3 regions of the Arthrobacter sp. StoSoilB13 genome follow, and region 1 is predicted to be linked to each of the others. Evidence: riboswitches for the same ligand, from Rfam matches in the RefSeq annotation. Region 1 holds a riboswitch; each other region holds the start of a gene.
The links. A riboswitch is a leader RNA that binds a small molecule or an ion and turns the genes downstream of it on or off. The one in region 1 is predicted to bind thiamine pyrophosphate.
Positions count from the first base shown of each region.

Region 1 (10,259 bases):
GATCCTGGTTGGATGTCGTCGTCATGTGAAGCTCCCGGTTCATAGGTGGCCGCCCTTCGGCACGTTCTACCTATCTAAATTACTTGAAGCTTCAATTTATTCCTAATAGACCACTTTCCCGCGAAGGACTACATGGTTCAGGCTTGCCACAGTTGCGAGGTTCTCCCTGGGATCATCCCGGCACAGCACGACGTCGGCACTTGCCCCTTCGCTGATGGCCTCGGCTCCCAGCCACTCCCGTGCGCCCCACGTGGCGGCGTCCAGTACGGCAGTGGCTGGCAGGCCGGCGTCGTAAAGCTCCTGCATTTCATCAGCGATCCTGCCGTGCTTGATCACGCTCCCTGCATCCGTTCCCGCGTAGATGCGAACACCGGCTTCAAAGGCCTCGAGCACCCGTTCACGGCGTCGCTCCCAGAGCCGGGTCATGTGCTCGGCGTAGACTGGAAACTTAGGTGCGGCCTGGACGGCGATATCCGGAAAAGTCGCGATGTTTACCAACGTAGGAACAATCGGGACAGACTGCTCCACCAGACGGGGAATGTGCCGGGGCAAAAGGCCGGTGGCGTGCTCAATGCAGTCAATCCCGGCGTCGAGCATGTCATCAATAGTGTCTTCAGCGAAGCAGTGGGCCGTCACGCTGGCCCCTTCGTCGTGGGCGGCAGAAATCGCATCCCGCACCACGTTCCGAGGGAAGGAAACCGCGAGGTCGCCGGCACCGCGATCGATCCAGTCGCCCACGAGTTTCACCCAACCGTCCCCATCCCGGGCTTCCTTGCGGACTGTCTCCACGAGTTCGCCGGGCTCCACTTCGTGACCCAATCCACGCAGGTAACGCCGGCTCCGGGCGATGTGGCGCCCGGCACGAAGCAGCCGTGGGAGATCCTCCCGCCGCTGAACCCAGCGTGTATCGCTTGGCGAGCCGGCGTCACGGATCAACAACGTGCCGGCTTTCAGGTCGGCTTGGGCCTGGGCAAGGGTTGTCTGCTCATCAACTGCCCCGCCGACGCCAAGTCCAATGTGGCAATGGGCGTCCACAAACCCAGGGAGGACCCATCCCTCCAGTATGGAATCGGGTGCGGCAACGGGACGTTCGAACGTCAGGTTGCCATCAACGGACCACAGCCCGTGCCGTTGGTCGTCTCCTGCAACAAGCACAGGACCGGTGAATTCGATGATGTTGGCCATGGCAAAAGCCTAATCTGCCCTGCATGACACAGGTTTACCGACGGGTCTGCGTTTGGATCATGACTGGGCCACGGATCGGGAGCTGTGGTAGCTTCGTCTACGACCACACGGGGGCCCCTGCAGGGGCTGAGATCGGACTGAAGCAGTCTGCGACCGTTGAACCTGTCCGGGTAATGCCGGCGAAGGAAGTGAGTAATCCTTTGAGCACCACCGAAACACAGCACAGCCCTGCCGAAAACCAGGCCAACAGCAGCGAAAAGGCGGCTGAAACCGTCACGCAGTCGCTGAAGTCCCATTCGCTGGCCTGGCTGGAAGACCCCGCCAACGGCATTCGCGTCCCCGTCACGGAAATCGCGCTGGAACCGTCCCCCAACGGGGAGGCAAACGCTCCGCTGCAGGTGTACCGGACCGCGGGGCCCGGCAGTGATCCCGTAGTGGGCCTGGAGCCCTTCCGGGCCGCATGGATTGAGGGCCGGGGCGACACGGAAGCCTACTCCGGCCGCGAACGGAACCTGCTCGACGACGGCAAGTCGGCCGTCCGCCGAGGCGCAGCGTCAGCTGAGTGGAAGGGCGCGCAGCCGGTGCCCCGCCGCGCCGTCGAAGGCAAGACCGTCACCCAGATGCACTACGCCAGGAAGGGCATCATCACGCCTGAAATGCAGTTCGTGGCGCTGCGTGAGAACTGCGATGTTGAACTCGTCAGGAGTGAAGTCGCCGCAGGCCGGGCCATCATTCCCAACAACATCAACCACCCGGAATCCGAGCCGATGATCATCGGCAAGGCATTCCTGGTCAAGATCAATGCCAACATCGGCAACTCCGCCGTCACGAGCTCCATTGCCGAAGAGGTAGACAAGCTGCAGTGGGCCACCCAATGGGGTGCCGACACCGTTATGGACCTGTCCACCGGCGATGACATCCACACCACGCGTGAGTGGATCATCCGCAACTCCCCCGTGCCCATCGGAACTGTCCCGATCTACCAGGCCCTGGAAAAGGTCAACGGCGAGGCCAATAAACTCACGTGGGAGATCTTCCGCGACACCGTGATCGAGCAGTGCGAGCAGGGTGTGGACTACATGACCATCCACGCCGGCGTGCTGCTTCGGTACGTGCCGCTGACAGCCAACCGCGTCACCGGCATCGTGTCCCGCGGCGGTTCGATCATGGCGGGTTGGTGCCTGGCGCACCACCAGGAAAACTTCCTCTACACGCACTTCGATGAGCTGTGCGAAATCTTCGCCAAGTACGATGTCGCCTTCTCCCTCGGTGACGGGCTGCGCCCGGGCGCCACGGCAGATGCCAATGACGCCGCCCAGTTCGCCGAGTTGGACACGCTCGCCGAACTGACCCAGCGGGCATGGGAATTTGATGTCCAGGTAATGGTTGAAGGACCCGGGCATATTCCCTTCCACTTGGTCCGCGAGAATGTGGAGCGCCAACAGGAACTCTGCAAAGGTGCCCCCTTCTATACGTTGGGACCGCTTGTCACGGACGTTGCTCCCGGCTATGACCACATCACCTCGGCAATCGGTGCCACAGAAATCGCCCGCTACGGCACCGCCATGCTCTGCTACGTGACTCCCAAGGAGCACCTGGGGCTGCCAAACAAGGACGATGTGAAGACCGGTGTGATCACGTACAAGATCGCAGCGCACGCCGCGGACCTCGCCAAGGGACACCCCGGCGCAAACGAACGCGACGATGCTCTCTCCAAGGCCAGGTTCGAGTTCCGTTGGCGGGACCAGTTCGCACTGTCCCTGGACCCTGTCACCGCCGAGGCATTCCACGACGAAACACTGCCAGCGGAACCGGCGAAGACCGCACACTTCTGCTCGATGTGCGGACCCAAATTCTGCTCGATGCGTATCAGCCAGGACATCAGGGACGAGTTCGGTTCGGCCGACGCGCAGGCAGCTATTGCGGGGATATACGACGGCATGCGGGAAAAGAGCGAAGAATTCCTGGCTTCAGGTGGCAAGGTGTACCTGCCTGAGCTGCAGCTCCCCTCTACCCACGCGGCCGGAGCGTCAGGAAACCTTAACTGACCTCGTCCGGACAACATCGGCCACAAATGAGCGAATAATCCGGTCGCCATCCACCGAGTCCTGGGGCCGGTGCCCTCCAGCTGCTACGCGGCGGAGGGCACCGGTGTCCTCCAGGTACCCGGCGATTTCTTCGTACAGGGGCTCCCACCCGCCCGTAAGGACGAGGGTAGGCACGCCGGGAACGATGTGCAGGGGCGCCTCCCAAGGAGGCGCCTGAAGCCGGAGGCGACGTGCGGAACGGCGGGCTTCGGGTGTGTCCAGCCCACTGGCTTCGGCCGAAAATGCACGCCTGAAGTACTCGCGTTCGTAGTCGGCATCCTGAACCTGGTTCCGCACGTCAAACAACGGCTCCATGAGCGAACGATGGAATGTGGTGGCCGGCAGCTCGGCGGTCAAGGATAAACAAGCCGGTTCAACCAGTGTCAGTGAGTGCACCAGGTCCGGGCGTTCAACTGCTGCGAGCATGGCAGAGATTGCACCTTGCTCATGCGCCACGACGTGCCCGCCCCCGGCGTCCTCCAGCGAAGCAACGACGATGCCGATATCCGCAGCGACGTCCGATTCCAGGGGTTCAGCGACAGGATCGAAGCCGTGCCGGCGGAGGAAAAGTGCGTCATATGACAGGGCCATGCCGTGCTGCCTGGGCCATGCCGAGGCGCCAAAGCTCCCCAGACCGTGGACGAAGACTACGCGCTGCTTGTGCATGGATTCACCCTAGTCCAGAGCCCTGACATCGCTGCCCAAAAACAGTTGGCGCCGTTATGTGCATTCATAACGGCGCCAACTGTCACAGTGTTGAGTCGGAGGTTCCGGGTTACTTGCCCAGGAACTTCTCGAAGCCCTTGGGGAGGTTCAGCGTGGACGGATCGAAGTCCGCAGCGCCCTGACCGAACGCCGCTCCTGTAGGAGCTGCCGAGGGCCGCGTTGGCACGTTTGGCTTCGGCCTCCCGGAGTTCCTGGGCTGCCTTTGCAGGGTTGCCGGAGCGCGCCTTCTTCTTAGGAGCGTTCTTGGCACCCTTGCGGCCGCCACCGGGGCCACCCATTCCAGGCATGCCCGGCATACCGGGCATGCCGCCCTGGGCCATCTTCTTCATCATTTTCTGGGCCTGGGCGAAGCGCTCCAGGAGGCCGTTGACCTCGGAGACGTGCACACCTGAACCCTTTGCTATGCGGGCCCGGCGGGAGCCGTTGATGATTTTGGGAGCCACGCGCTCGTGCGGCGTCATGGACCTGACGATCGCCTCGACGCGATCGATTTCGCGTTCGTCGAAGTTCTCCAGTTGCTGGCGGATGTTTTGGGCACCCGGCATCATCATGAGCATCTTCTTCATGGAACCCATGTTGCGGATCTGCTGCATCTGGGCCAGGAAATCGTCCAGGGTGAAGTCTTCCTGGTCGGCGAACTTCTTCGCCATCCGGGCAGCTTCGTCCTTGTCCCAGGCCTTTTCAGCCTGTTCGATCAAGGTCAGGACGTCACCCATGTCCAGGATGCGCGAAGCCATACGATCCGGGTGGAAGAGCTCGAAGTCGTCCAGACCTTCACCGGTGGACGCGAACATGACCGGCTTACCCGTGACGGACGCAACCGAAAGTGCGGCACCACCGCGGGCATCGCCGTCGAGCTTGGACAGCACGATGCCGGTGAAGTTAACGCCGTTGTCGAACGCCATGGCCGTGTTGACGGCATCCTGGCCGATCATGGAGTCGATCACGAAGAGCACTTCGTTCGGGATGATCGCCTGGCGGATCCGGCGTGCCTGATCCATCATCTCGGCGTCCACACCGAGGCGTCCGGCGGTGTCAACGATCACGACGTCGTGCAGCTTCTGGCGTGCTTCCGCCACACCGGCGCTGGCAACCGCCACCGGGTCACCGGCCGGGTGCTCCAACTCCGAGGTGGCTCCGGGGTGAGGCGCAAAGACAGGAACGCCTGCCCGCTGGCCGACAACCTGGAGCTGCGTCACGGCGTTGGGCCGTTGGAGGTCGCAAGCTACAAGGATGGGGCTGTGGCCTTGGGCCTTCAGCCACTTGGCGAGCTTGCCGGCAAGGGTGGTCTTACCGGCACCCTGGAGGCCGGCAAGCATGATGATCGTGGGGCCGGTCTTGGCCATCCGGATACGCCGGGTTTCACCGCCGAGGATCTCCACGAGTTCCTCGTTGACAATCTTGACGATCTGCTGGCTCGGGTTCAGCGCACCCGACACCTCAGCACCCAGAGCCCGCTCGCGGATCCGCGAGGTAAATTCGCGGACCACCGAAACGGCAACATCCGCGTCCAACAGGGCGCGGCGGATCTCCCGGACGGTGGCGTCGACATCAGCCTCGGAGAGGCGGCCCTTGCCACGGAGGTTCTTGAAGGTTGCTGTCAACCGGTCAGAGAGTGAATTGAACACGCGCCGTGCACTTCTTTCGATGGTCTGCGATTGGCGGCCAATGCGGCACGCCAGAGTCTTGACTTAATCCTGCCCCAACAAATTTGCCTCAACCCCAACAAATCTGCGCCAATCAGGGGACTCGACTATCTAGGGTACCAAGTCGCACCTGCAAGATGGCATGCTGGCACAGTGACCAGCAAAACAACTGTGAAAACGTTGCTCATCCTCGGTGCATCCGGGGACCTTACGGGAAGGCTGCTCCTCCCCGGACTTGCAGGGCTTATCGCCACGGGCAGGGCGCCCGGTTTGCGGCTGGTGGGCGCTGGGTCGGACCCCTGGTCGCCGGAACAATGGCAGGAGAGGGTCAATGGCGCATTTGCGGCTGCGTCAAAGGCAGCCGATGCGGGCGGGCGTAATGCCTTGGCAAACGTGGCCGAATCCACCGAGTACCACCAGTTGGACGTCACGGTCGACGGCCCGCTGGCAGACCTCCTGGCACGCTTGGAGGGACCCATCGCCATCTACTTCGCCCTGCCGCCCCACGTTAGCCAGAAGGCATGCGAGGTCCTGCGGCGCGGGCAATTGCCAGCCGGCACGCGCCTGGTGTTGGAAAAGCCCTTCGGCTCGGGCAGTGAATCTGCACGCGAACTCAACCAAACGCTGGCCACGCTGGTCCCGGAGGACCACATCCATCGCGTTGACCACTTCCTGGGCAAGGCCACAGTCCTGAACATCCTTGGCTTGCGCTTTGCCAACCGGTTCCTTGAGCCTGTGTGGAACCGCGACCACATCGAAAAGGTGGAAATCGTCTTCGACGAGGACCTGGCACTTGAAGGACGGGCCCGCTACTACGACGGCGCTGGTGCCTTGCGTGACATGATCCAAAGCCATTTGCTGCACATCATGGCGTTTATCGCGATCGATGCACCAGCCAGCATCGATGAACGTGACCTCCGTGATGCCGTGGCCACGGTCTTGAGGGCCAGTAGCGTCAAGGCCCCTTACCGCGAGTCAACCCGGCGGGCACGCTATGCGGCAGGAACCCTCGGCGAACGGACAGTGCCGGACTACACCGCCGAGGAAGGCGTTGATCCTGCCCGCAATACCGAGACGCTTGCCGAGGTGCGGGTGGACATCGATAACTGGCGCTGGAAGGGCGTTCCCTTCCTTTTGCGTTCCGGCAAAGCCATGGGGCGCCGGCGGAAGGAAGCGGTGATCACTTTCCGTCCCGTACCGCACCTGCCCACGGGGTTCTCCGGCGTGGACTCCCCCAACCAGCTGCGGATTGGATTCGGTCCGGATGTCCTCCAACTCGACGTCGATGTGAACGGCCCCGGGGACATCTTCACCTTGGACCGCGCCAGCCTCGTGACCGAGCTCAACGAGCCGGGCATGCTGCCATACGGCGAAGTCCTTGAGGGCATCGTCACCGGCGATCCCCTGCTTTCAGTCAGGGGCGACACTGCCGAGGATTGCTGGCGAATCATAGAGCCGGTGCTCCGGGCATGGGAGCGGGGCACCGTCCCGTTGGATGAGTACGACGCCGGTAGCACCGGACCCGCGGACTGGCCTACCGCCGTCGCGCCTTAACGCAACGCGGGGTCACTTAGGGCCCATAAATGGCCTCACCACGGGCCGTAAGTGACCCCGCGTTGCTTCAGCAGGCCGGGGACGCAGAAGGCGGGCCGGGTACCTTTACTGGTACCCGGCCCGCCTTGTGTATGAACCTGGTTTCAGGACCTAGATGGCGGCTGAGCCGCGCTCACCGGTCCGAACCCGAACTGCTTCGTAAACATCCACGGTCCAGACCTTGCCGTCTCCGGCACGTCCTGTGTTGGAGCTGGCGATGAGGACATCCAGGATGTCATCTGCCTGCTCGTCCGTGGCAAGAACCTCGATGCGGATCTTGGGCAGCAGGTCCACGTTGTACTCGGCGCCGCGGTACACCTCGGTGTAGCCGCGCTGCCGGCCGTAGCCGCTTGCCGCGCTGACCGTCAAACCCTGGACCCCGTACGCTTCCAGGCCTTCCCGGACTGCTTCGAGCTTTTCCGGGCGGACGATCGCTGTAATGAGCTTCATGCCTGGACACTCTCCTTGCCTTCGGCGGCAGCTTTCTCTTCAGACTTGCCCGTAACAAGGTCGTGCAGCGGCTGGAAGCTTCCGCCGTGGCCACCGACGCCGAACTCGTAGGCAGTCTCGGCGTGGAGGCTGAGGTCGACACCCACGCTCTCCTGCTCGGTGGAGACCCGGAAGCCCATGGTCTTGTGGATTGCGAAGGCAATGATGGCCGTCATGATTGCCGAGAAGGCAATTGCGACGCCGGCAGCTGCGAGCTGTGCCCACATCTGCGTCATGCCGCCACCGTAGAAGAGGCCACCGCCAACGCCGTCGACAGGAAGGGCGATGAAACCAAGAGCCACGGTGCCGATGATGCCCGACACGAGGTGGACGCCGACAACATCCAGGGAGTCATCGAAGCCCCAGCGGAACTTCAGGCCGACTGCCAGGGCTGAAGCGACACCGGCTACAACACCGAGTCCAAGGGCACCCACCGGGCTGACATTGGCGCAAGCGGGAGTGATGGCAACCAGGCCGGCGACCACACCGGAAGCTGCACCCAATGAGGTCGGGTGGCCATCGCGGATGCGTTCGGTGACGAGCCAGGCGATCATGGCTGCGGCGGGGGCCGCCAGAGTGTTGATCCAGATCAGGCCGGCCTGCTCAGCAGTGGCTGCCGCACCGCCGTTGAAGCCGAACCAACCGAACCAGAGGATGGCTGCACCGAGCATGACGAACGGGATGTTGTGCGGGCGGTGGTTCGGGTCCTTGCCGAAGCCGCGGCGGTTACCGATGATCAGAACGAGGACGAGTGCTGCAACACCGGCGTTGATGTGCACCACGGTGCCGCCTGCGAAGTCGATGGCCGGGCCAAGGGCGTTGCCGATCGCGCCTTCGGGGCCGAACAGGCCGCCGCCCCAGACCATGTAGGCAAGCGGGCAGTAGACCAGGGTGACCCAAACGGGAACGAACAGGCTCCAGGCGCCGAACTTGGCGCGGTCTGCGATGGCGCCGCTGATAAGGGCTACCGTGATGATGGCGAAGGTGGCCGCGTAGCCGACCTTGATCAAACCATCGGGTGTGGTGATACCTTCAAGGCCGAAGGTGGCAAACGGATTGCCCACGATCTCCATGAAGCCTTCGCCTGAGCTCATCGACGCGCCCCACAGCACCCAGACCACACCCACGATGCCGATGGAGATGAAGCTCATCATCATCATGTTCAGGGCTGCCTTGGCGCGGGTCATGCCGCCGTAGAAGAATGCCAAACCGGGAGTCATGAACAGCACGAGTGCCGCCGCCACCATGACCCATACGTGACCTGCGGTAAGTTCCATGGTGCACGTTCCTCTCTTGCTAGATCTGCGGTTCAACCGCCGTCCTGACGCCGTTTTGCGTCCTGCTTAAGATTTTTGTGCCGCCGTGTTTCGCCTGCGCAGGTTTTACATTGCGGGCTCGTTACAACAACCTCCCCAACGTAAATGGTGCATATCACCGTTGTTACGGATATGTTTCATGCGTCACACTTCCCCGCAAATACCCAGAATTGAAGGACCCGCACCGCATGACTGAGTCGCCCAGATCCGTAGAAGATCCAAGGATCCGGCGGGAGAAGGAACCGCTGCCCCGCGACATCAAGGTGATGTTGGCGGCAGCGTTCTTAATTGCGCTGGGCTTCGGGCTTGTAGCGCCGGTGCTCCCCCAATTCGCCACCACCTTCGACGTTGGCGCCACCGCCGCCGCCGTCATTGTCAGCATCTTCGCTTTCATGCGATTGGTTTTCGCCCCGGCGGGGGGCTCACTCATCGGACGCTTCGGTGAGCGGAACGTGTACGTATCCGGCCTCTTGATCGTTGCCGTTTCCACTGCCGCCTGTGCGTTCGCCCAGAATTACTGGCAGCTGCTGATTTTCCGGGGCCTTGGGGGTGCGGGTTCCGTAATGTTCACAGTCGCCGCCATGGGGCTGCTCATCCGCCTGGCACCGCCGGAACGCAGGGGACACGTATCAGGTGCGTACGCATCGGCCTTTCTGATAGGCAGCGTCCTGGGGCCGGTTGTCGGTGGCCTCCTGGCAGGCTTCGGCCTTCGGGTACCGTTCCTTGCCTATGCGGGAGCTTTGCTCCTTGCGGCGCTGGTTGTCCGCACCATGCTTAGCGGCGAGGGTACCCCCGGTCAGGCTGCCACCCCCTCTCCGCCCATGACATTGAAGGAGGCGCTGGCCGACTCAGCGTACCGGGCGGCTGTCTTTTCCAGCTTCGGAAATGGCTGGGTCACCTTTGGCGTCCGGATGGCAACCATCCCGCTCTTTGCCGTCGCGGCGCTTCAGTCGCGGCCTGAGACGGCGGCGTGGGCATTGGCCGTCTTTGCCGTGGGCAATGCCATTGCTTTGACGTTCTCCGGGCGCCTCGCCGATGCCTGGGGCAGGAAGCCCCTGCTCGTTCCCGGTCTTGTCATCACTGGCCTCGCCACCGGTGTCATCGGATTAACCACAGACCTTCCCGCATTTTTCGCGGCTTCCGCTGTGGCGGGCTTCGGTTCCGGCTTGCTGGGCCCGGCGCAGCAGGCTGCTGTCGCTGATGTCATTGGCCGGGGA
Region 1 covers NZ_AP024647.1:1,150,001-1,160,259, forward strand. The annotation lists gene LDP01_RS05470 (VOC family protein) at 1-25, opposite strand, end outside; gene LDP01_RS05475 (amidohydrolase family protein) at 103-1,185, opposite strand; TPP riboswitch at 1,283-1,390, shown strand; gene thiC (phosphomethylpyrimidine synthase ThiC) at 1,386-3,233, shown strand; gene LDP01_RS05485 (alpha/beta fold hydrolase) at 3,216-3,938, opposite strand; partial or broken gene ffh (signal recognition particle protein) at 4,048-5,626, opposite strand; gene LDP01_RS05495 (glucose-6-phosphate dehydrogenase) at 5,798-7,198, shown strand; gene LDP01_RS05500 (P-II family nitrogen regulator) at 7,349-7,687, opposite strand; gene LDP01_RS05505 (ammonium transporter) at 7,684-9,003, opposite strand; gene LDP01_RS05510 (MFS transporter) at 9,231-10,259, shown strand, end outside.

Region 2 (10,259 bases), 1.3 Mb from region 1:
ATCCAGCCGGAGCTCGGTGCCGCCCAGGACCGCGCTGAATTCTTCGTCGTGCGTCACGGACACAACGGCTGTTCCAGCATCGAGCAGTTCAGAGAGGAAGGATGCCAGTTCGGCCCAGGTGTTGGCGTCCTGGCCGAACGTGGGCTCGTCCAGGACCAGCACCTTAGGGTGGGCCGCAAGGACCGTGGCCACGGACAACCTGCGTTTCTCGCCGCCGGACAACGTGTAAGGATTCGCGTCCACCAAATGCGTGAGCCGCAAACGCTCCAGCAATTCATCCACGCGTTCTTCGCCGTGTCCCAGATGCTTTGGTCCAAACATCAACTCGTCCAGGACCTTGCCCGTCACGAACTGGTGCTCCGGTTCCTGGAACACGGTGCCAATGCGGGAAATCAGCTGATCCGCCTTCCACTTGAACGGGTCGATTCCAGCTCCCTCGGAAAGCTCGACGGCGGCACTCACCTTGCCGTCAACCGGCGCCAGAAGGCCGGCCAATGTGAGCGCAAAAGTAGATTTGCCTGCACCGTTCGGACCCGTGATGGTCAGTGCCTGGCCAGCCCGTACTTGTGCACTGATATCCGATTGCACGGGGACGGGCGGGATGGTCTTGAAACGGCGGCGGCGGGACTTCCCACGGGAAACAGCCAGGTCCTGTGCGACGAGGAGGAGCTGGGCGGTGGCTTCAGGGCCGGCAGGACCCGATGCCGCGGACTTGGCCCTGCGGGCGCGGGTAGCCGGAACGTACCCCGGCACCCACACTCCCGCTGCCATCAGCATGGTGCGGGCCTCTGTGAGCACCTGATCCGGGGGGCCGTCCAGGAGCACACCGCCCCCGGCCGAGGGTGGCTGGAGGACCACGATCCTGTCCACCAGGTCCTTCCACACGGACACACGGTGTTCAACGACAACCAAAGTGGCGCCGGTCTTGTCCAGGCAGCGCTGCACGGCGTCCCGAACCTCAAGCACGCCCACCGGATCAAGGTTGGCCGTAGGTTCGTCCAGGAGGATCAGCCCGGGCCGCATCGCGAGGATGCCAGCCAACGCAAGGCGCTGCTTCTGCCCGCCGGACAGGGCCGCCGTCGGGTGATCCAGTGCCAAGCCGCCGCCTGCAGCGGTGCGCAACCCGACGTCGTCGAGCGCTTCATGGACGCGCGCCCAAATTTCTTCCCGGGGAACGGCCAGGTTTTCGGCGCCAAACGCGACATCGTCACCCACCCGGGAGAGCACTACCTGGGTTTCCGGATCCTGCTGCATCAGACCTGCGCGTCCGCGCTGTTCGCGGGGAGCAACGCCGTCGATCAGCAGCGAGCCGGTCTCGTCGGAATCATCCTCCTCATCACCCAGCACACCGGCGAGGGCGTGGAGCAGTGTCGATTTTCCTGCGCCCGATGGACCCAGCAAGAGCACACGCTCGCCGGGCCCGATCCGGAGATCGAGGTCCTGGATGGCGGGTGTGGAACGCCCGGCATGCCGCCATCCCCACCCTTGGGCGGTAATGGCGGCAGGCCGCACCTGGCCGCTGCTTTGCGTGGCAGGCATTAGTTGAAGACGGGCTCCGAAGCAGCCTTCCGCGACGCGAAGGAGCTCAGTACACCGGTCTTAGCCAGCCCGCGGGTGGCAACCCAGGACAGCGCGCCCGCGATGATCGCACCGGAGAGCGTGGTGAAGGCGATGTAAGCCAGCTTGTCGATTGCTTCGTAGGCGATGTTCCAGCCCCAAGGCAGGAAGGAATCGTTGAGACCGCAGAAGAGGCCCGAGCCGGCACCTGCGAGGAGTGCAGCGGAGAGGTCGAACTTCTTGTACCGGAACGCAGCGAAGACGAGTTCCGCGCCCAGTCCCTGGAGGACGCCGGAGATGAGGACGGTGGTGCCGTACTGGGAACCCATGATGAGTTCGCCGGTGGCGGCGACGGCTTCGCAGAACAGGGCTGCGCCCGGCTTGCGGATGATGAGCATGCCCAGGACGGCCGGGATCATCCAGCCACCGGCGATCAAACCGGTGAGCGGCGGATACGTGGCGTTCATGGGAATGGATACGATTGCGGCGCCCTGGGACCAGGCCCAAAAAATCACGCCGCCGGCGATGGCAATCAAAGCTGCCACCACGATGTCTACAACACGCCAGTTATAACTGGTTTTCTTCACGCTTGCCGTGGTCATTTTTTCTGCCTCCTGAGGTACAGGAGGGGAAAGTGCTCCCCGGAAACCCCCGGCCGGCCTGCGCCGCCCGGATCCGGACACTCTGAGAAGCTCGACTCCCTTGCGCCGGTACTAACCGGATCAGGTTCGAGGGTCTGCGGCTGTCCGCACTCTCAGCGCCCTCGCGTCACCTGCATCTCTGCAAGGTCCGACGGCGGCGCTCCCCTGTCGTTATTAATCTGCCCTTATGGGCGTGGTTCAGTTTACACCTGTGGGTGTTCGTGGGCTCCTCGGACTAGTCACAAAGCGGTTGGCTCCCCTTCTCCTGCGTTGCGGGGCCGGCTCTGCGCCCCATTCTCCGGTCTTAGCACGCGCACCGGGCCCCGCAACAGGACCTGAGACAATGATGCAGCAGGAATCGACGCGGCAAAGGGGTAATTCATGACGGACCTTCCCATTACGGACATGCCAGTTCCCCAACCCCGCCTTGCCGCGAGCGTCATCCTGCTCCGCGACGCCCCGGGCGGGCTTGAGGCCTTCGTCCAGCACAGGGTTGCCACCATGGACTTCGCCGCCGGCATGGTGGTCTTTCCGGGCGGCCGGGTTGATGCCGCTGACCAGGATGGATGGGATTACCCTGTCCGGCTGCTGGAACAGCACGCTGCAGACTGGCATCTGAGTTCCATCGCCGTCGATCCTGTACAGGCCCCGGCAAAGTCAGGCATGCTGCTCACCGCTGCCCTGCGGGAAGTTTGGGAGGAGGCCGGACTTCGCCTTGACGCCTCAGACCTTCGCCCTTGGGCAAACTGGGTCACGCCCACGGACATGCCCAAGCGCTTCGACACGTACTTCTATGTAGCCAAGCCTGCTCCGGAAGCAGCACCCCAGCACCAAACTACTGAAGCGTGGCAATCACTCTGGATGCCGGTGGACGGGATCCTGGCGGCCGAGGCGGCCGGTAAATTGCAGCTGATGCCGCCCACGTATTACCTGCTCAAGGAAATTTCCGGGCTCGGAACCGTGGATGCCGTTTGGGAAGCCGATCACGATGTTGTTCCTGTCCTGGCACCACGCGGTTCCATGGCGGCTTTCCTCAAGGAACGCGAAAACCGCCGCTAGTCCCAACCCGCCTGCATGTGAGGCTAGGCTGGGGGCATGAACCTCTTTTTCAAGCTGCTGGGTGCCGGAGTAAGCCTTGCAGCCGGATTCGTCGGCACCAAGTTGGTCAACAAGGGCTGGGAAAAGGCCACCGGCAACAAGCCGCCCACGGGCCACGACGATATGGAAACGAGCCTCCGGTCAGCCTTGTCCTTCGCGCTGATTTCGGCCTTCGTCAGCACGCTCATCCAGGTTTTCGCGAGCCGTGGCACCCAGCGTGCCATCGCCCGCTTCGCAAAGACGCACGACATCGTCTAGGCCGGGCACAGCCATCCCGTTGTCTTAAGTCCGGGGTGGAACCCTAAGGATCCGCAGTGGAACCCTAAGGATCCGGGGTGGAACCGTTGCCGGCTGCCCTTTGGACAACCGCTTCAAGCTCATCCTTGGTGAGCAGTTCGCGGTGCCCATGTTTGGTTCGGTAGGCGGAGCGGCCCACCATGTGTGCGGAGACCGGTGTGGTCAGCAATTGGAATATCCAGGCCACCACGAGAACCGGCCAAACCCACCATGTGCGCATTTGCAGACCCATGGCTGCAAGCATCAGGAAAAGACCCAGGACTTGCGGCTTCGTTGCCGCGTGCATTCGGCTCATGAGGTCGGGGAACCGCAGGAGGCCAATTGCTGCGCCAAGCGACATCAGGGCACCCACCACAAGAAACATGGCCGTCACCGCGTCGATTACGGCATCCACGCCAGTAGGTTCAGGAGTCATTGCTCTGATCCCTCCGATCCGCGACAAACCGGGCAAACGTTACGGAGCCTACAAAGCCGATCACGGCGAGAGCCACGAGCAACACCAGGTTGTTCAGGTGCCGGTTCATCGCCATATCGATCGCCAGCGCGGCTCCAAGAATGGCCAGCAGGACATCCGATGCCAAAACGCGGTCCAGCAAGGAGGGGCCAATGGCGATGCGGATGATCGCTCCCACCGCAGCCAGGCTCAGGATGACAGCAGTCACCAGCAGAACGAGTTCTTTCACAGAGCTGCCCCTTCCATGCCGGGGGTTGCTTCATCCTGGAGAGCGTCGAGTTCCTCACGCGTCCCCATGATCCGGATCAATGTGGCCTCGATCTTCTGGACTTCCTGACGGATCCTGGCGATTCCGGCTTCCTCATAAATATTGAGTGCATGAAGGTACAGGGTGGACGTCGAGCGGTCCACTTCCACCACCAGCGAGCCCGGGATCAGCGAAATAACATGCCCGGTTGCCGTCACTATGAGGTCCGAATGGCTGCGCAACGGAACAGCGACGACGGCGCTACGCACCTTTGGCCCCTTCACTACGGCCAGGTAGAGGACCAGGAAGCTCGCTGCCACCACTTTGCCCAGGAATACCAGGGCGAACGAAAGGGCGCGGAGAACATTGAACCTGCCACTGAGCTCCACCGGCGGAAGGTAGAAGAACTTGGCCACGAGCACGGCGATGAGCGCACCGAACAGCAGGTTGCCCGGGCTGAAATCCCGCCACAAGGCGCCCCAGACGATGACCAGCCATACCAGCAGCGGGAGTTCAGTGCGAAAGGAGATTGGTTTTCGGCTCATTTGGCAGCCCCTGGCTGACCCACGGCTGGCACCTGTGCGGAGTCCCCCAGGACTGAATGGATGTAGGCAGTGCGGTCCAACATTATTTCCGCCGAGCCGTCGGCGAGGTGGAAGAGTGGGCCCGCAAAGACTGTGAGGGCAACACCGAAGGCCACAAGGCCCGCAGTGGACCCCACCATTGTCCGGGGAAGTACCCCTACCTTGCCTGGGGTCTGAAGGACGGGGTCCGGGTACTCGGCGTCCTCGGGCTTTCGCCAAAATGCCCTGTTCCAAACACGGGCAATTGCCAACAAGGTGAGGAGGCTGGTGACGACGCCGCCTACTACCAAAACGATGGCCAGCGGCGTACCCAGTTGCACGCCCGCTTGGAGGAGCCCGAGCTTGCCCAGGAAACCCGAGAATGGCGGGATGCCCGCAAGGTTCATTGCCGGGACGAAGAACAACAGGGCAAGGAGTGGCGAGAGCTTGGCCAGGCCACCCAAGCGGTCAATGGAGGACGATCCGCCCCGCCGCTCAATCAAGCCAGTGACAAGGAACAGGCTGGTCTGCACGGTGATGTGGTGCGCCACGTAGAACACGGCCGCGCCAAGGCCCGTGACGGAGGACATCGCCAGGCCGAACACCATGTAGCCGATATGGCTGACCAGCGTGAAGGACAGGAGACGTTTGATGTCGCTCTGCGCCAAGGCGCCCAGGATGCCCACCACCATTGTCAGCAGCGCCACCACCATTAGGGGCACGTTGAGGGTATCGCCGGGGAAGAGGAGTGTCTCGGTGCGGACCATGGCATAAACACCCACCTTGGTCAGCAAACCGGCAAACACGGCTGTCACAGGGGCCGGAGCGGTTGGATAGGAGTCGGGAAGCCAGAACGACAGCGGGAACACGGCCGCCTTGATCCCGAACGCCACCAGCAGCATCACGTGCAGCAGGTTCTGGGTTCCTTGATCCAGCTCCGCCAGCTTGATGGCAAGGTCCGCCATGGTGATGGTCCCGGTAGCTCCGTAAATCATGGCGATGGCGATGAGGAACAGGACCGAGGAAACCACGGACACCACCACGTACGTGACACCGGCACGGATTCGCGGTCCGGTCCCGCCAAGGGTCATGAGCACATAACTTGCCGTCAGCAGGATTTCGAAACCCACGTAGAGGTTGAAAAGGTCACCTGTCAGGAAGGCATTGGATACGCCCGCCACCAGGATCAGGTAGGTGGGGTGGAAGATCGAGACGGGCGCTTCCTGGTCACCGTCGGCCATACCCTGGCCGGTGGCGTAGATCAGGACGGCGAGGCTTACCACGGTGGAAACCACCAGCATGAGCGAGGAGAACTGATCCACCACCAACACCACGCCCCATGGCGGCAGCCAACCACCCAGCGTGACGGATGTGGTGCCTCCCTCCCACACGGACGCCAGGAGCAGGCATTCTAGCAGGAGTGTCGCGCTGAGGATCACAATGCTGACTACCCGCTGCGCAGCCGTGTGCCGGATCAGCACGAACGCGAGGGCAGCGCCGAGGATCGGAAGGAGGACAGCCAGTGGCGACAGGTTTGCGAGATTCACGCGCTGCCTCCTTCCCGGGCGGATGCCGTTTTGGGTGTTTCCGTCGCCTCTGGATGCAGCCGTTCCTCGGCCGTGGACGCTGTCACTACGAACTCTGATGTTTCCAACGGGACAATGGCGTCGTCTTCCGCGTCGAAGCTCGGAGTCCGGGCCACGCGGCGGTCTTCGATGTCATCCTGGATTTCGTCTTGCCGTGCCAGGGCCCACGTGCGGTAGATGATGCCAAGCATGAAGGCAGTAACGGCAAATGATATGACGATTGATGTGAGGATCAACGCCTGTGGCAGGGGGTCGTTGTACTCACTGGAGGCTGTTTCCTTATCGAACAAAGGAGCCAGGCCCGCGTACCCTCCTGTACTGAGGATCAGCAGGTTGGTGGCGTTCGCAAGCAGCATCAAGCCAAGCAGGACGCGCGTCAGGCTCCGCTCCAAAATGAGGTAAATGCCGCAGGCATACAGCACACCCATGACGATCAGGAGGGTCAGGTTGATGCTCATGGGTTGCCCTTCCCGGAAGCGGCAGTTTCAGCAGGCGCAGGCTCGGCGACCTTGGTCTTTCCCGCCTTCGCCCCCTTCTCTTCAAAATGTTCGTCGATCTCGGCGCCCAGGCTGCGCAGAACGTCGAGCGCCAAGCCCACCACTACGATGTAGACGCCGATGTCGAAGATCGTGGACGTGACGAACTTGACGTCTCCGAACACGGGCAGCCAAAACTCGATGATCGCGCTCTGGAACACCTGTCCGCCGAGGAGGAGAGGCACGAAACCGGACGCTGCCGCCGTCGCAAGTCCCGTCCCCAACAGCGTGCCGGCACTCACTGTCGCCGCCTCGCTCAACTCGAAGCGTCCCCCGGCAAGGTAGCGGATGGTGAGGGCGAGGCCTGCGGTTAAGCCGCCTGCGAAGCCACCCCCGGGCAGGTTGTGGCCCGCAAGGAGAAGATAGATGGAGAAGACGATCATCGAGTGGAAAATCAGCCTGGTGACCACTTCGAAGATGATGGACCTCCGCTCAGGGGCAAGCGTCCTGCCTGCAACGAGCCAGGCATCCCGCGTCACGTCCGTGAACTTCCTCGCCACAGCCAGCCGGGCGCCGTCGCGGGAGTCACGGTCGACGCCGGTGCGCCGCCCCACGCTGCCTTCCGGCACGGCCTCCGAGGTTTTGATGCGATCGCCGCGGCTGCGCACGAAGATCAGGCTTGCAACGCCCGTAGCGGCCACGGCCAGGACCGAAATTTCGCCGAAGGTGTCCCATGCGCGGATGTCCACCAGGGTTACGTTGACCACGTTCAGGCCACCGCCGCCTTCGTAGGCCAGGCGCGGGAATTCAAGGGAGACAGGCGTGGCAACACGGGCACCCATGGCGTAGATGGCAACGAAAATCATGGTGATGCCGAAGGCGGCACCTACGATCACGCGGATCACCCGGAGGCGGCCACCCGTCCGGTCCCGCAGTTCGGCGGGCAGGCTGCGCATTGCCAAAACGAAGGCCACTAACACGATGGTCTCCACCAGCATCTGGGTCAGCGCAAGATCAGGCGCACCTTGCAGGGCAAACATGAGCGCGATGCCGTAACCAGTAACCGAGACCATGAGCACTGCCAGGAAGCGCTTGTTGGCGCGGACAGCAGCCAGGGCGCCCACCACGATGCCCACTCCCGCGATCAACTGCAGCGGAGAGTTCGGATCGATGAGATAGACGCCGTCGGGCAACGGTTTGTTGTTCAGGAGCAGAGCCGCGAGTGGCACTGCGAAGGCAACCGTTAGGATGACCGTCAGATAGAAATACAGTGAACCACGCTGGGTGCGGCCCGTGACCCACACTGCGATGTCGTCCAAGGCGCCAATGGTGTGTTGGTAGGCGCGGTCGCCATCCACCCAATCGGGAACCAGGCTTTGCACCCGTGAAACGATGTTACGGCCATAGAACATTGCGGCACCGGCCACAAAGGTGATCGCGGTGAGGCCCAAAGCGGGAGTGAGCCCATGCCACAAAGCCAGATGTCCGGCGTCGACGGCTTCCTCTCCGCCGGCGAACAGCGCTGCGTAAGGCTGGATCCAACTATCGACCGGTGCGGGCCACAGGCCATACACAATCGTGAGGAAACTCAGCAGCGCCGGCGCGGCCAGGAAGGCGGGCTTGATGGCTTTAAAGGGCGTGCGCTCTATGCCCGGCTTGGTGGCAAAGGCACCCCACATGAAGCGGGCGCTGTAGGCGAAAGTGAGGATCGAACCGATCACGAGCCCAACGAGGATCCAGATGCCCCAGGCGGGCGCGTCCTGGCCATTTCCATAGTGCACGAAGGCTTCAAAGACGGACTCCTTGGCCACGAAACCCGCCAGCGGCGGCACCCCCGCCATGGAGGCGGCCGCGATCGCGGCAACAACCCCGAGGGCACGCGAGGAGCGGAAGACACCGGAGAGTTTCCGGATATCGCGTGTCCCGGACTGGTGGTCGATGATGCCGACCACCAGGAACAGCGCGGCCTTGAACAGGCCATGCGCCAGCAGAAGCCCAAGCCCGGCAAGGGCGGCGTCAGGTCTGCCCAGGCCCACCACCATGGTGAGGAAGCCCAGTTGGCTCACCGTGCCGTAGGCCAGGATGAGCTTGATATCGGTCTGGCGCAGGGCCCTGTAGCCGCCAATCAACATAGTGGCCAGCCCGAGGCCCAGGACCATCGGGAGCCAGAACTGCGATTCCGCGAAACCCGGCGCCAGTCTCGCCACGATGTAAATACCGGCCTTCACCATGGCTGCGGCATGCAGGTAGGCGCTCACTGGCGTTGGAGCCGCCATGGCACCGGGAAGCCAGAAGTGGAAGGGCACCAGCGCCGATTTGGTCACGGCACCCACGAGGATGAGAACGACGGCGGCCCCCACCATGCCATTTGTGGTGCCGTTAACGAGCGTCCCGGCCCTGGCCAAGGATGGTGGAGATCCGGTAGGTTCCTGCGGCCTGGCCCAGAATGATGAGCCCCACCAGCATCGCCAGCCCGCCCGCCGTAGTAACCATCAGGGCCTGCAGGGCAGAACGCCGTGCAGCCAGGCGGGTGCGGGCATAACCGATGAGCAGGTAGGACAAGACAGTGGTGAGCTCCCAGAAGATGAACATCATCAGGAGGTCGTCGGACGTCACCAAGCCGAACATGGCACCGGCAAAAGCCAGGAGCTGGGCGCCGAACCCACCGAGCCCAGGGTCCTTGTTCTTGAAGTACCGGGCGCAATAGACCAGCACCAGGGAGCCAACACCGAGGATGAGCAGTGACATGACCCAGGCGAGCGCATCCATCCTGAACGCGAACTCGAGCTTGAGGTTGGGAATCCAAGGGAATACTTCTTCTATGCCCGCGCCGGAATATACGGGAGCGTGCTGGAGGACCAGCCAGATGAAGGCCACCCCGGGAACCGCTGCCAGGACATAGAAGGCGTTCCGACCAAGTTTACTGAAGATCAAGGGCGCCACAGTTGCCGCTACAAAGGTGATGGCGAGAACTGTGATCACTGTTTTCTCCGCAAAGTCAGAAACGAATTGTCAAAAGTTGGAGCAGGCGGTCATACGTTGGGTTCGGTTGGACCAGTTTATCAAGGGGCCCGGATAGTTTTTGGCCGGAGCCGATGGGCCCTGCGGATGAATTTTTCTGCGATATCCACATAGCGGTATCCACATAGCGGTCTGTCATCTGCCCGTCGCTGTCAGAGTCCCGATAGCATTCAGGCTATGAACGCGGCCGCAGTTCCCGAAGCCTCCCACCCAGCATCCGAGCTTGCCTCCGGACCTGCTTCCTCCAAGAAGGGCCAAATCCTTGCCTGGGCTTCCTGGGACTGGGGCTCCGCTGCCTTTAACGCCATCATGACCACGT
Region 2 covers NZ_AP024647.1:2,491,597-2,501,855, forward strand. The annotation lists gene LDP01_RS11710 (ABC transporter ATP-binding protein) at 1-1,539, opposite strand, end outside; gene LDP01_RS11715 (ECF transporter S component) at 1,539-2,159, opposite strand; TPP riboswitch at 2,239-2,375, opposite strand; gene LDP01_RS11720 (NUDIX hydrolase) at 2,580-3,257, shown strand; gene LDP01_RS11725 (DUF4235 domain-containing protein) at 3,294-3,554, shown strand; gene mnhG (monovalent cation/H(+) antiporter subunit G) at 3,619-4,008, opposite strand; gene LDP01_RS11735 (MrpF/PhaF family protein) at 3,998-4,276, opposite strand; gene LDP01_RS11740 (Na+/H+ antiporter subunit E) at 4,273-4,839, opposite strand; gene LDP01_RS11745 (Na+/H+ antiporter subunit D) at 4,836-6,404, opposite strand; gene LDP01_RS11750 (Na(+)/H(+) antiporter subunit C) at 6,401-6,901, opposite strand; partial or broken gene LDP01_RS11755 (Na+/H+ antiporter subunit A) at 6,898-9,901, opposite strand; partial or broken gene LDP01_RS11760 (MFS transporter) at 10,118-10,259, shown strand, end outside.
Region 2: linked by a shared signal. The riboswitch ahead of LDP01_RS11715 (ECF transporter S component) and the one ahead of thiC (phosphomethylpyrimidine synthase ThiC) in region 1 are both predicted to bind thiamine pyrophosphate.

Region 3 (10,259 bases), 350 kb from region 1:
CGTGGATCGCAGCAGCGGCAAATCCGCGGTCCACCAGTTCCTCCGCGACCTTGGCCGCGGTGCGCTTGGTTTTGGTGAAGATAATGGTGCGTCCACGTCCGCGGGCCTGGAGGATGCGGGCCACTACCTCGGTCTTGTCCATGCTGTGGGCACGGTAGATGAGCTGGCGGATGTCGCGCTTGGTGAGGCCTTCGTCGTTCGGGTCGGCCGCGCGGATGTGGGTGGGCTGCGTCATGTAGCGGCGGGCCATCGCGATGACCGGGCCGGGCATGGTGGCGGAGAAGAGCAGGGTCTGGCGAACGGCCGGCGTGCCGGCGATCAGTGTTTCCACGTCAGGCAGGAAGCCGAGGTCCAGCATTTCGTCGGCCTCGTCCAGAATCACCATTTTGACGTTCTTCAGGCTGAGGTGCTTCTGCTTGTAGAGGTCGATCAAACGGCCCGGGGTGCCAACCACTACCTCGACGCCCTTCTGAAGGGCGTCAATCTGCGGCTCATACGCACGGCCACCGTAGATCGTGGCGATGCGGGCGTTGCGCTTGCGGGATGCCGTCTGGAGATCGTTGGCTACCTGGACCGCAAGCTCACGGGTAGGAACGATGACCAGGGCCTGCGGGGCACCGGGGACGGCCAGCTTGGCGTAGCCGGGGTCATCGCGGCCTTCCACGCGCTGCAGTGCCGGAATACCGAAACCGAGGGTCTTGCCTGTACCGGTCTTGGCCTGGCCGATGATGTCGTGGCCGCTAAGGGCTACGGGCAGCGTCATGGCCTGGATGGGGAAGGGATGGGTGATACCGGCATCGGCGAGGGATTCGACGATGTCGGCGCGGACGTTGTAGTCAGCGAACGATTTCTCTTCGATCTCGTGGGGCGTCTCATCAGAGATGATCGTTTCCTCGGGCTCGATGGATTCGGTGCCGGTGGCGTCCGTCAGGACTTCATGGGTGTGCAATTCACTCACAGGGAGTTTCCTTATTCATTTGGGCATTGGCGCTGCATGCTCAACGGGTGGCGGAGCCGTACCGGAGCACGAACCGGCGCGCAAGCTAATCCAGTGGAAGCCGATCGCGGGCTATCTAAGTACTGGCACTGGTGACCAGCGGGCACATCTCAAGATCGCGTAGGGGCGGGCTTGTTGAGTTCAAAAATTAACTGAATCAACGACCGGGCATCCATTACTACAGGGTCAGTCTATCCTCTGGGAGCGCTAAAGCCCGGATCGGCGGCAGTTCGGGTCCTGCGGGGACTTAGGGGAGCAGCGTAAAGCGGATCTCGCGGCTGGCGATATCGGCCTTCAGGAGTTGCACCCGGACCTTGGTGCCTGATTCCATTTCGCCGTCACATCGGGCTGTCACCGCGGGTTCGGCTATCTGGATGATGCCGAACGGCCCATTGCCGTTTCCGTTTGCCCTTCCATTGCCATTGATCGTGCCATTGGACGGCTTGGAACCGGAGATGACGACCGCGTCGAACTCCTCGCCGATGTGGTTGGCCACGAGTGCAGCTTCCACTGTGTCCATGGCCAGACGCTCAAGCCGGCCGGCCAGTTGGTCGGATGAGGCCATGATCTCAGGCAGGGATGGAAGTGCTTCCCGCGCCCAGGCGGGGATCTGGTGGCCGTTGCTGAGGGCCTCGCAGATCACCAGGACAAAGCGGTCGATGAGGCGACGCAAAGGGGCAGTGGTGTGGGCATAGGGTGCGCCGATGGCTGACTGGATGATGTTGGGGGGAAGTTCGCCATCGAAAGGCGTGTATCCAGCGCCGCGGAAGAGTGTGCCTGCCGAGTGCAGGATGGCGAGTTGTTTGGGATCCGAAGCGTCAAGTGTCCGAAGGTACTCACCGTAGGTGATCTCGCCGTCCCAGGGTTTCCCGAGGGCCTTTGTCTGGCGTTTGAAGTGGAGCAGTGACCGCTCATCCGGTGCCGGCATGGTGCGCAGGATGCCCACTTTTCCGTCAAGCATCAGTTGGGCGGCCGCCATCCCGGTCATGAGGGATATCTGCGCATTCCAGTCCTCCACAGGCAAGGACGGCGCGGCCACAATCCTGTAGCCCCCGCCACCTGTCGCCTGGACGATTTCCTGCTCCGGCATGTTCAGGTTGGCACCACCGCGGAGTCGTTCCAGTTCCACGCGCTTCAGGCCAACCTCTTTGAGGAGCTTAAGGACCTCCGGGGCTGTGCCGGCATCGATCTGCTCCTGGGCACCTTTGTAACTGAGCTTCGTGCGGCTACGGACAGTGCCACGGGCCACGGACGTGGCGGTTACCTCCGCATTGCGGTCCAGTTCGAAGTCCCACACGAAGGCGCTGCAGTCCTGACCGGCCAGCAGGCTTCCGGCGTTTTCGCTGATGACCTCCGGGTGCAGCGGGATCCTCCCGTCAGGAGCGTAAAACGTTTGTCCCCGTTGCCGGGTTTCGGCATCGAGCGCCCCGCCGGGAGCAACGAAGGATGGCACGTCCGCGATTGCGTAGAGGACTTTGTAACCGTCGTCGGCACGTTCAATGAACACTGCTTGGTCCAGGTCGGTGGACGTGGCGGGATCAATGGTCACAAAGGGAATGTCCCTGAGGTCACGGTCCGGCAGCGTATGGTTTTCCACCGCTTTGCGGGCTTCCGCCACGGCTTCGGCCGGATACTCGCCCGGGAGCTCCAGTTCGGTCCGGAGGGCGGCAAATGCCGCCGCGAGCTGGTCCGACGAGTCGTCGACGTTGGGCGAAATCCGATGATGTGACACGAAAATCAGGTTAGCCCGAAATCGCTGGATAGTCTTGGACCATGAGCACTTCCTTGGACGATAATGCTCGCATCCAGCGACTCTCTTCGGAGCTGCTGGGGGCCATGGCGTACGGCGAGCTCTCCGCGTTTGGCCGGCTGTCTTTCGACTCGCGGTACGCTCCCAACCTCCATGACAGGGCAGTGCTGGCAAAGATCGCCGTCGGCGCTTACGGAAACTTCGCCTTGATCAGCAGCCGGCTCTCGGAGATGGGACTCGATGCCGAAGAAGCCATGCTTCCGTTCCAGCGCTCGTTTGACCACTTTCACGAGCGAACAAAGCCAGCGGACTGGTTTGAATCTGTCATGAAGGCCTATGTGATCGACACCGTGTCATCGGACTTCTACCGCATGGTCGCGTCGTTCCTTGACGGCGGGACGCAACTCTTTGTCCAGAAGGTGGCCTCCGCCGACCAAGCCACGGAAGTTTTACGCATCCTCCTGCGCAGGGCCCTGGCTGACGACCCCCGCCTGGCGTCGCGCCTGGCTTTGTGGGGCCGCCGCCTGGTCGGTGAAGCCCTGACGCAAGCACAACGCGTAGGCATGGAACATCCCCAGCTGGGACCGCTGCTCAAGGGCGGCGGGGATGCGCGCAATGCAGTCAAGGCCCTCACCGCTGAGCTGGCGGAGCGGCATGGGCGACGCATGTCCGGGCTGGGGCTCACGGCTTAGGACACTTTCGAATATCCTCCGCAGCCAGGGCGCCGGGGTGGTTATCCGGCGTCGAGCGCTTCCAGCAAAGTCTTGGCCGCCGCCGTCGGGTCCTCCGCCTCAGTGATGGCACGTACCACCACGATCCGGCTGGCTCCGGCTGCAACCACCTGTTCAACATTGGTGAGGTCTATGCCGCCGATGGCGAACCAGGGGAGGAGGACGCCGCCTACGGTCTCCTCATCCGCGCGCTTTACGGCTTCCGCGGCATATGTGACCAGGTCCAGCCCAACTGCTTCACGGCCTGGCTTTGTGGGCGTTGCCCACACCGGGCCAACACAGAAATAATCCAGTCCGCTCCTGCCGGGGGAGGCAGCTATCGCGGCGTCAACCTGGTCCGGTGTATGGGTGGACAGACCGATGACTGTGCGGTCATGGAGGAGGTGCCGTGCAGCGCGTAATGGGATGTCCTTTTGGCCGATATGGAACACCGGAGCCCCGGAAATACTGGCAACATCGGCGCGGTCGTTGACGGCCCACAGCCTTCCGTGCCGCTGGGCAACGTTGTGCAGGACCTCCAGGACCTCAAGCTCCTCGGCGGCCTCGAGCGTCTTGTCGCGAAGCTGGATGATGTCGACGCCGCCCTCAAACGCGGCGTCGACGAAGTCTTCGAAATCGCCCTGGCGTTTGCGGGCATCAGTGCACAAGTAAAGGCGGGCAGTGGTGTGGACATCATGCTGGGTCATGGAAACCAGAGTAGTTCCTCTAAACTGGGCACGTACTGCGGGAGCCGTGACAGCGTCATATGACCGTCCGGCTGAGAGGGCTTCAGCGCCGACCGCTTGACCTGATCCGGCTAATACCGGCGTAGGGAAGGAAACATATGGCAGAATCCCGCCAAATCCCCTTGCAGGCAGACGTGGCAGTCATTGGTGGTGGCGTCATCGGCCTTGGCATCGCCCACGAAGCCCGCCGTCAGGGCCGCTCTGTGGTCCTCATTGATCCCACCCCCGCAGCGGGTGCGACGTTCGCTGCCGCCGGAATGCTGGCTCCGGTCAGTGAACTCCACTACCAGGAGGAAGACCTCCTGGAACTCATGCTGGAATCCTCCCAACTGTGGCCGGCTTTCGTCCGGAGCGTCCACGGCAGCGAATCAGCCGCCGGATACCGCACGACGTCGACCATCGCCGTTGGTGCGGACGCCGCCGACCGCCGTGCGCTGGCAGACCTCCGAACGGTCCAGCAGGCCGCGGGGCTGCGCGTGGAGCCACTGTCTTTGCGTGAAGCGCGCGAGCGCGAGCCTTTGCTCAGCCCCGGGATTTCCTGTGCCTTCGACATACCGGCCGATCACCAAGTGGATCCGCGGCGCCTTGCACGATGCCTCCTGGACGGGTTATCGGCCCACGGACCAAGTGACGCAACGTGGGTTTCCGGAGCGGAGGACGGTTTCGCCCTGCCGTTCCAAGCGTCCCGCCTGCTCTGGGATGGCGGCCGAGTCTGCGGGGTCCAGCTCGGTCCGGGCGCCGGGCGCGTTGTTTGGGCCTCAGAGACTGTGCTCGCCTGCGGGCTGGATGCAGCCAGGATCGGCGGTCTCCCCGAGGGTCTCAACCTGCCCCTGCGGCCCGTTTACGGCGACATCCTCAGGCTGCGCGTTCCCCAACAACTCCAGCCGCTGCTCACATCCACCATCCGGGGCATGGTCCGCGGGGTGCCGGTCTACATCGTCCCCCGCGACGACGGAACGGTGGTGATTGGAGCCACCCAGCGCGAGGACGGGTTGTCTGCGTCCAGCAACGCAGTGTCCGCCGGGGGCGTCTATCAACTCCTGCGTGACGCCCAAGTGTTGGTTCCTGCCGTGGCGGAGCTGGAACTGTTGGAAGCGACAGCCCGTGCGCGGCCAGGCACACCGGACAACGCACCATTACTGGGACGCGTTACCGGGTCCGGGGGCACCATCGACGGTTTCGTGATCGCAACCGGGTTCTTCCGCCACGGCGTTCTCTTAACGCCTGTGGCCGCCAAAATCGTAGGCGGACTGATCAGCGGCCCAGCCGACCCCCGATGGTCCATTTTCCGGCCTGATCGATTTACGGCAACTCAGGATCACCTCCTCCAACCAGCAATCAAGGACACACCATGAACATCAAACTCAACGGCTCCGAACACGCCGTGGCGGACGACGCGTCCGTGAGCACACTCGTCAGTGCCATCACAGGCCGCGCGCTGGACCACCGGGGACAGGCAGCCGACGGCGGCAAGCTGGGTGTCGCCGTCGCGCGTAATTCCGAGGTAGTGCCGCGCAGCCAATGGGCAGCGACTGCGCTCGCCGATGGAGACGAACTCGAACTCGTAACCGCAGTCCAGGGAGGCTAAAAATGACCGCAGCAAAAACTGACGTCCGCACTGATGCTTTGGTGATCGACGGCGTCGAATTCGGCTCCCGCCTGATCATGGGTACCGGTGGTGCGCCGAGCCTGGACGGGTTGGGAGCAGCCCTCCTGGCTTCAGGAACGGAACTGACCACTGTTGCGATGCGCCGATACTCACCGGCCGAGACAGGTTCATTGTTCCAGCTCCTGGTGGACCACAACATCCGGGTCCTGCCGAACACGGCTGGCTGTTTTACTGCCAAGGACGCGGTGATGACCGCGGAGCTCGCCCGGGAGGCCCTGGAGACGGACTGGGTGAAGCTGGAAGTCATTGCCGATGAACACACGCTTCTTCCGGATGCGGTGGAACTCGTTGAGGCCACGGAACAGCTGGTGAACCGCGGCTTCAAGGTTTTCGCTTACACCAATGACGATCCCGTCCTGGCGCTGCGCCTGGAAAACCTGGGCGCCACAGCTGTCATGCCCCTCGGTTCGCCTATTGGAACGGGGCTGGGCATCCTGAACCCGCACAACATCGAACTGATCGTGTCCCGGGGCCTCCGTACCGGTAGTGCTCGACGCCGGCATCGGGACCGCCTCCGATGCCGCGCTTGCGATGGAGCTGGGCTGCGATGCTGTCCTGCTGGCAACAGCCGTGACCCGTGCCCAGAATCCGGTGCAGATGGGCGAAGCCTTCAAACACGCGGTGATCGCCGGTAGGCTGGCCAAGCAGGCTGGCCGTATTCCGCGCCGGGAGCACGCCCTCGCGTCGTCGGCCATGGAAGGCCGGGCAGAGTTCCTCTGAATGAAGGAGCCGTGGTGGCTGACAGGAAAGAGCAATTGACCCAGGTCGCCATGGAGGCCGCCCTCAAGGACCTCCCGGACTGGAGGCTCCAGGACGGCCTCGTGACGGTGTTCAAAACCTCGACGGCGGCCGACGCCTTGGCGCTTATCGCCGCCATTGGCCGGATCGCCGAGGAACAGAACCACCATCCGGATCTTGACTGGCGTTACAACAAGGTGTTCCTGCGTTACGTTTCCCATGACGCCGGCAGCCAGGTGACCCAGCGCGACATCGCCGCTGCGACCGCCGTGAGCGAGGCGGCAGCGGCGTCCGGTGCCAAGGCGCAGCCGGATCGCTACCCAGCAGCCGGATCGCTACCCAGGGGCTTGGACGGGATAGAACGTTAAACTTCGCTGGCCATCACCCATGGGTGATGGCCAGCGACGTTTATTGAGTGAACAGTGCCTAGAGCCTCAGGGCTTTGGTGAGGGCGGCGGTGTCATGCTGGGTGCGTTTGCGGCCCAGAAAGACCACAACGGCAATCGCGATGACCGTCCCCAACACGATGGGGAGGACCCAGGGGATCCAGGTCAGGCCGGGCTGGTAACCAAAGCCTGCCATGATGAAAGCTATCCAGCTGAGCACGCCGACGGTTGCCGAAACGCCCGCCGGCAATGCGATCCCGTACTTGCCGTGTCGCTTGTCATTTGCCCACACGATGAATCCTGTAGCGATCGTGGCAAGAACCACCACAACGAGTGAAAGCATGGAGACTCCTTAGCGGCAGCTGTAACCGGGAACCGCTAGAGTGCGCCGAAACCGACGCGGCGCACTTCCTCGGCACCAATTTCAACGTAGCCCAGCACATTGCCGGGAACGATGATCTGGCGGCCCTTCTCATCCGTGAGCCGCAGATCCGATCCCTTGGAGATGGCCTCTCCGACAATCTTGGCGACAGCATCAGCATCGAGTGCGGATTCGAGCACAATTTCACGGCCAACATTCTGAATGCCGATCTTTACTTCCACAGCAAGGCCTCCAAGCCAATCAAGTTTTAAGTCAGTCCTCTATTTGTAGCCTAGGACTCTTTGGGGAATCGACTGATTCCGCGCCAAGCTAAACGATAGATCAGATCACTGGCTACATCGAGGTCGAGGTTTCCATCGGTTTCGAGCCAGTAGCGGGCGCTGACCTGCGCCATTCCTGCCAGTCCGCGGCCAAGGAGCTGCGCCTCCAGAGGGGGCAACTTGGTGTCCTCGGCGATGACGTGGGCCACTGCGTCGGCGAACGTTTTGTTGAACGTCTCCAAACGCGAGCTGACATCGGGGTCATTGATGAGGTCAGACTCGAAAACCAGGCGGTGGGCTTGGTCGTCGTCGGCGATGAACCTGTAGTAGGCCCGCATGACTGCCTTTACGCGCTCTTTGTTATCCGTGGTGGAGTTCAGGGCATTGAGCATCAAATCGGTCAGGGCGGCCAGGTGGCTGTCCAGCAGCGCCATGTACAGCTCGCGCTTGGAAGGGAAGTGCTGATACAGGACCGGCTTGCTCACATGTGCTGTCTCGGCAATTTCGTCCATGGCCGCACCGTGGAAGCCGTTGGATACGAAAACTTCCAAGGCGGCGTTCAGCAACTGCGCGCGGCGCTCGTCCCGGGGCAACCTTGCTGAACGCGTCGAACCAGTCCGTTCTTGCTTCGCTGGTGCTCCATCGTTTGCCCGTGTGCCGTCAGCCACAGTCTGCCGCCTTTCCTTTGCAGTTATGACCACTGTACCGGTGGGTAATATGACCGGGCGGCATCGGCAGGCATACATTGGGGTATGGCCTCAATTCTTGCTGCCCGCCCCGCGCCCGCCGTCCTGCCGCCCCTCGTTGAACCGGCCGCCGAACTAACGTCGGCCGAGGTGGAACGGTACTCCCGGCATCTCATCATTCCGGAAATCGGCGCTCTGGGCCAACGCAGGCTTAAGAATGCGAAAGTTCTTGTCATAGGTGCCGGCGGGCTGGGATCCCCAGCATTGCTGTACCTCGCCGCGGCGGGCGTTGGAACCCTGGGAATCGTCGACGATGACGACGTAGACCTCAGCAATTTGCAGCGGCAGGTCATCCACGGCGTCAGCGATGTGGGCACGCCCAAAATCGAATCTGCGCGGAAGGCCATTGCGGAGCTGAACCCTTTGGTGGATGTTGTCCTCCACAACGTCCGCCTTGACTCCTCGAATGCCCTGGAGCTGTTCGCGGATTACGATCTCATCCTGGACGGTGCGGACAACTTTGCCACCCGTTACCTGGTCAACGACGCCGCCGCGATTCTCGGCAAGCCGTACGTCTGGGGCTCCATCTTCCGCTTCGACGGGCAAGTCAGCGTCTTCTGGGCCGAGCACGGCCCCACCTATCGCGACCTCTACCCTGAAGCCCCGCCTGCCGGCTCAGTGCCTTCATGCGGTGAGGGCGGAGTCTTCGGTATGTTGTGTGCTGCCGTTGGATCCCTCATGGTGACTGAGGCAGTCAAGCTGATTACCGGCGTCGGCCGTTCCTTGCTTGGCCGGGTTGCGCTGTTCGATGCGCTTGGCGGCAGCTGGCGCGAAATCAAGGTCTCCAAGGATCCTGAAGCGGAGCCCATCACTGAACTCGTGGATTATGAGGCATTCTGTGGGGTGACTCCGGCTGCGGCCACTGACCAGGAGCACACGGTCACCGCCAAGGACCTCGCGCGGATGTTGGCCGAGCGGGAGGCGGGTGAACGCGACTTTGAGCTGGTGGATGTCCGCGAGTCCGGCGAGCACAGCATCGTGAACATCGATGGATCGGTCCTTATCCCGCAGGGCAGGATTCTTTCAGGCGAGGCCTGGGTCGACTTGCCGCAGGACAAGGACATCGTGTTCCACTGCAAGGCCGGGACGCGCTCTGCTGCGGTCCTGGAGGCCGCGCAGAAGGCAGGCTACAAGCGCGTCAGCCATCTCGACGGCGGTATCCTCGCCTGGGTCCGCGACGTCGAGCCCGAAAAGCCTGTCTACTAGTCGTTGCCTGCATCGGTCCTGATCTGTGCAAAGCTCAAGCATGAGCGAAGAATCCATAGCAACGCCCCAACGCCCCATCGGCTCCGGTTTTGGGCACGGCTCAACCGCCATGGAAGTGGTAGAAGGCCTTGACCTGACGGGTAAGACGGCAATTGTCACCGGTGGTTACTCCGGGCTTGGACTGGAGACAGTGCGGGCTTTGGCCTCGGCCGGGGCGGCGGTTACCGTTCCGGCGCGCAGGCTCGAACACGCACGGAAAGTGCTGGCAGAGGCAGGTTTGGCGGACACCGTGGAAGCGGACGTCGTGGACCTCGCCGACCAGGCGGCCGTCAAGGCGTTCTCAGCGCGCTACCTGGAACAGCACGACACCCTGGACATCCTGATCAACAACGCGGCGATCATGGCAAGCCCGGAGCATCGCGTTGGGCCGGGCTGGGAGGCTCAGTTCGCCACGAACCACTTGGGGCATTACACGCTGGTCAACCTGTTGTGGCCTGCACTTGCCGCCTCCGGGAACGCGAGGGTTGTGTCCCTTTCCTCCACCGGCCACAAGCTCTCACCCATCCGCTTTGACGACATCAATTTCACGTCCGGCTATGACAAATGGCGCGCCTATGGGCAGGCCAAAACCGCGAATTCGCTCTTCGCCGTGGAGCTGGACCGCCTGGG
Region 3 covers NZ_AP024647.1:1,500,066-1,510,324, reverse strand. The annotation lists gene LDP01_RS07060 (DEAD/DEAH box helicase) at 1-958, opposite strand, end outside; gene LDP01_RS07055 (RNB domain-containing ribonuclease) at 1,245-2,729, opposite strand; gene LDP01_RS07050 (ferritin-like fold-containing protein) at 2,771-3,439, shown strand; gene thiE (thiamine phosphate synthase) at 3,481-4,164, opposite strand; TPP riboswitch at 4,192-4,309, shown strand; gene thiO (glycine oxidase ThiO) at 4,302-5,558, shown strand; gene thiS (sulfur carrier protein ThiS) at 5,555-5,791, shown strand; partial or broken gene LDP01_RS07030 (thiazole synthase) at 5,794-6,592, shown strand; gene LDP01_RS07025 (4a-hydroxytetrahydrobiopterin dehydratase) at 6,607-6,978, shown strand; gene LDP01_RS07020 (hypothetical protein) at 7,037-7,339, opposite strand; gene LDP01_RS07015 (DUF3107 domain-containing protein) at 7,375-7,599, opposite strand; gene LDP01_RS07010 (TetR/AcrR family transcriptional regulator) at 7,650-8,384, opposite strand; gene moeB (molybdopterin-synthase adenylyltransferase MoeB) at 8,391-9,590, shown strand; gene LDP01_RS07000 (SDR family NAD(P)-dependent oxidoreductase) at 9,631-10,259, shown strand, end outside.
Region 3: linked by a shared signal. The riboswitch ahead of thiO (glycine oxidase ThiO) and the one ahead of thiC (phosphomethylpyrimidine synthase ThiC) in region 1 are both predicted to bind thiamine pyrophosphate.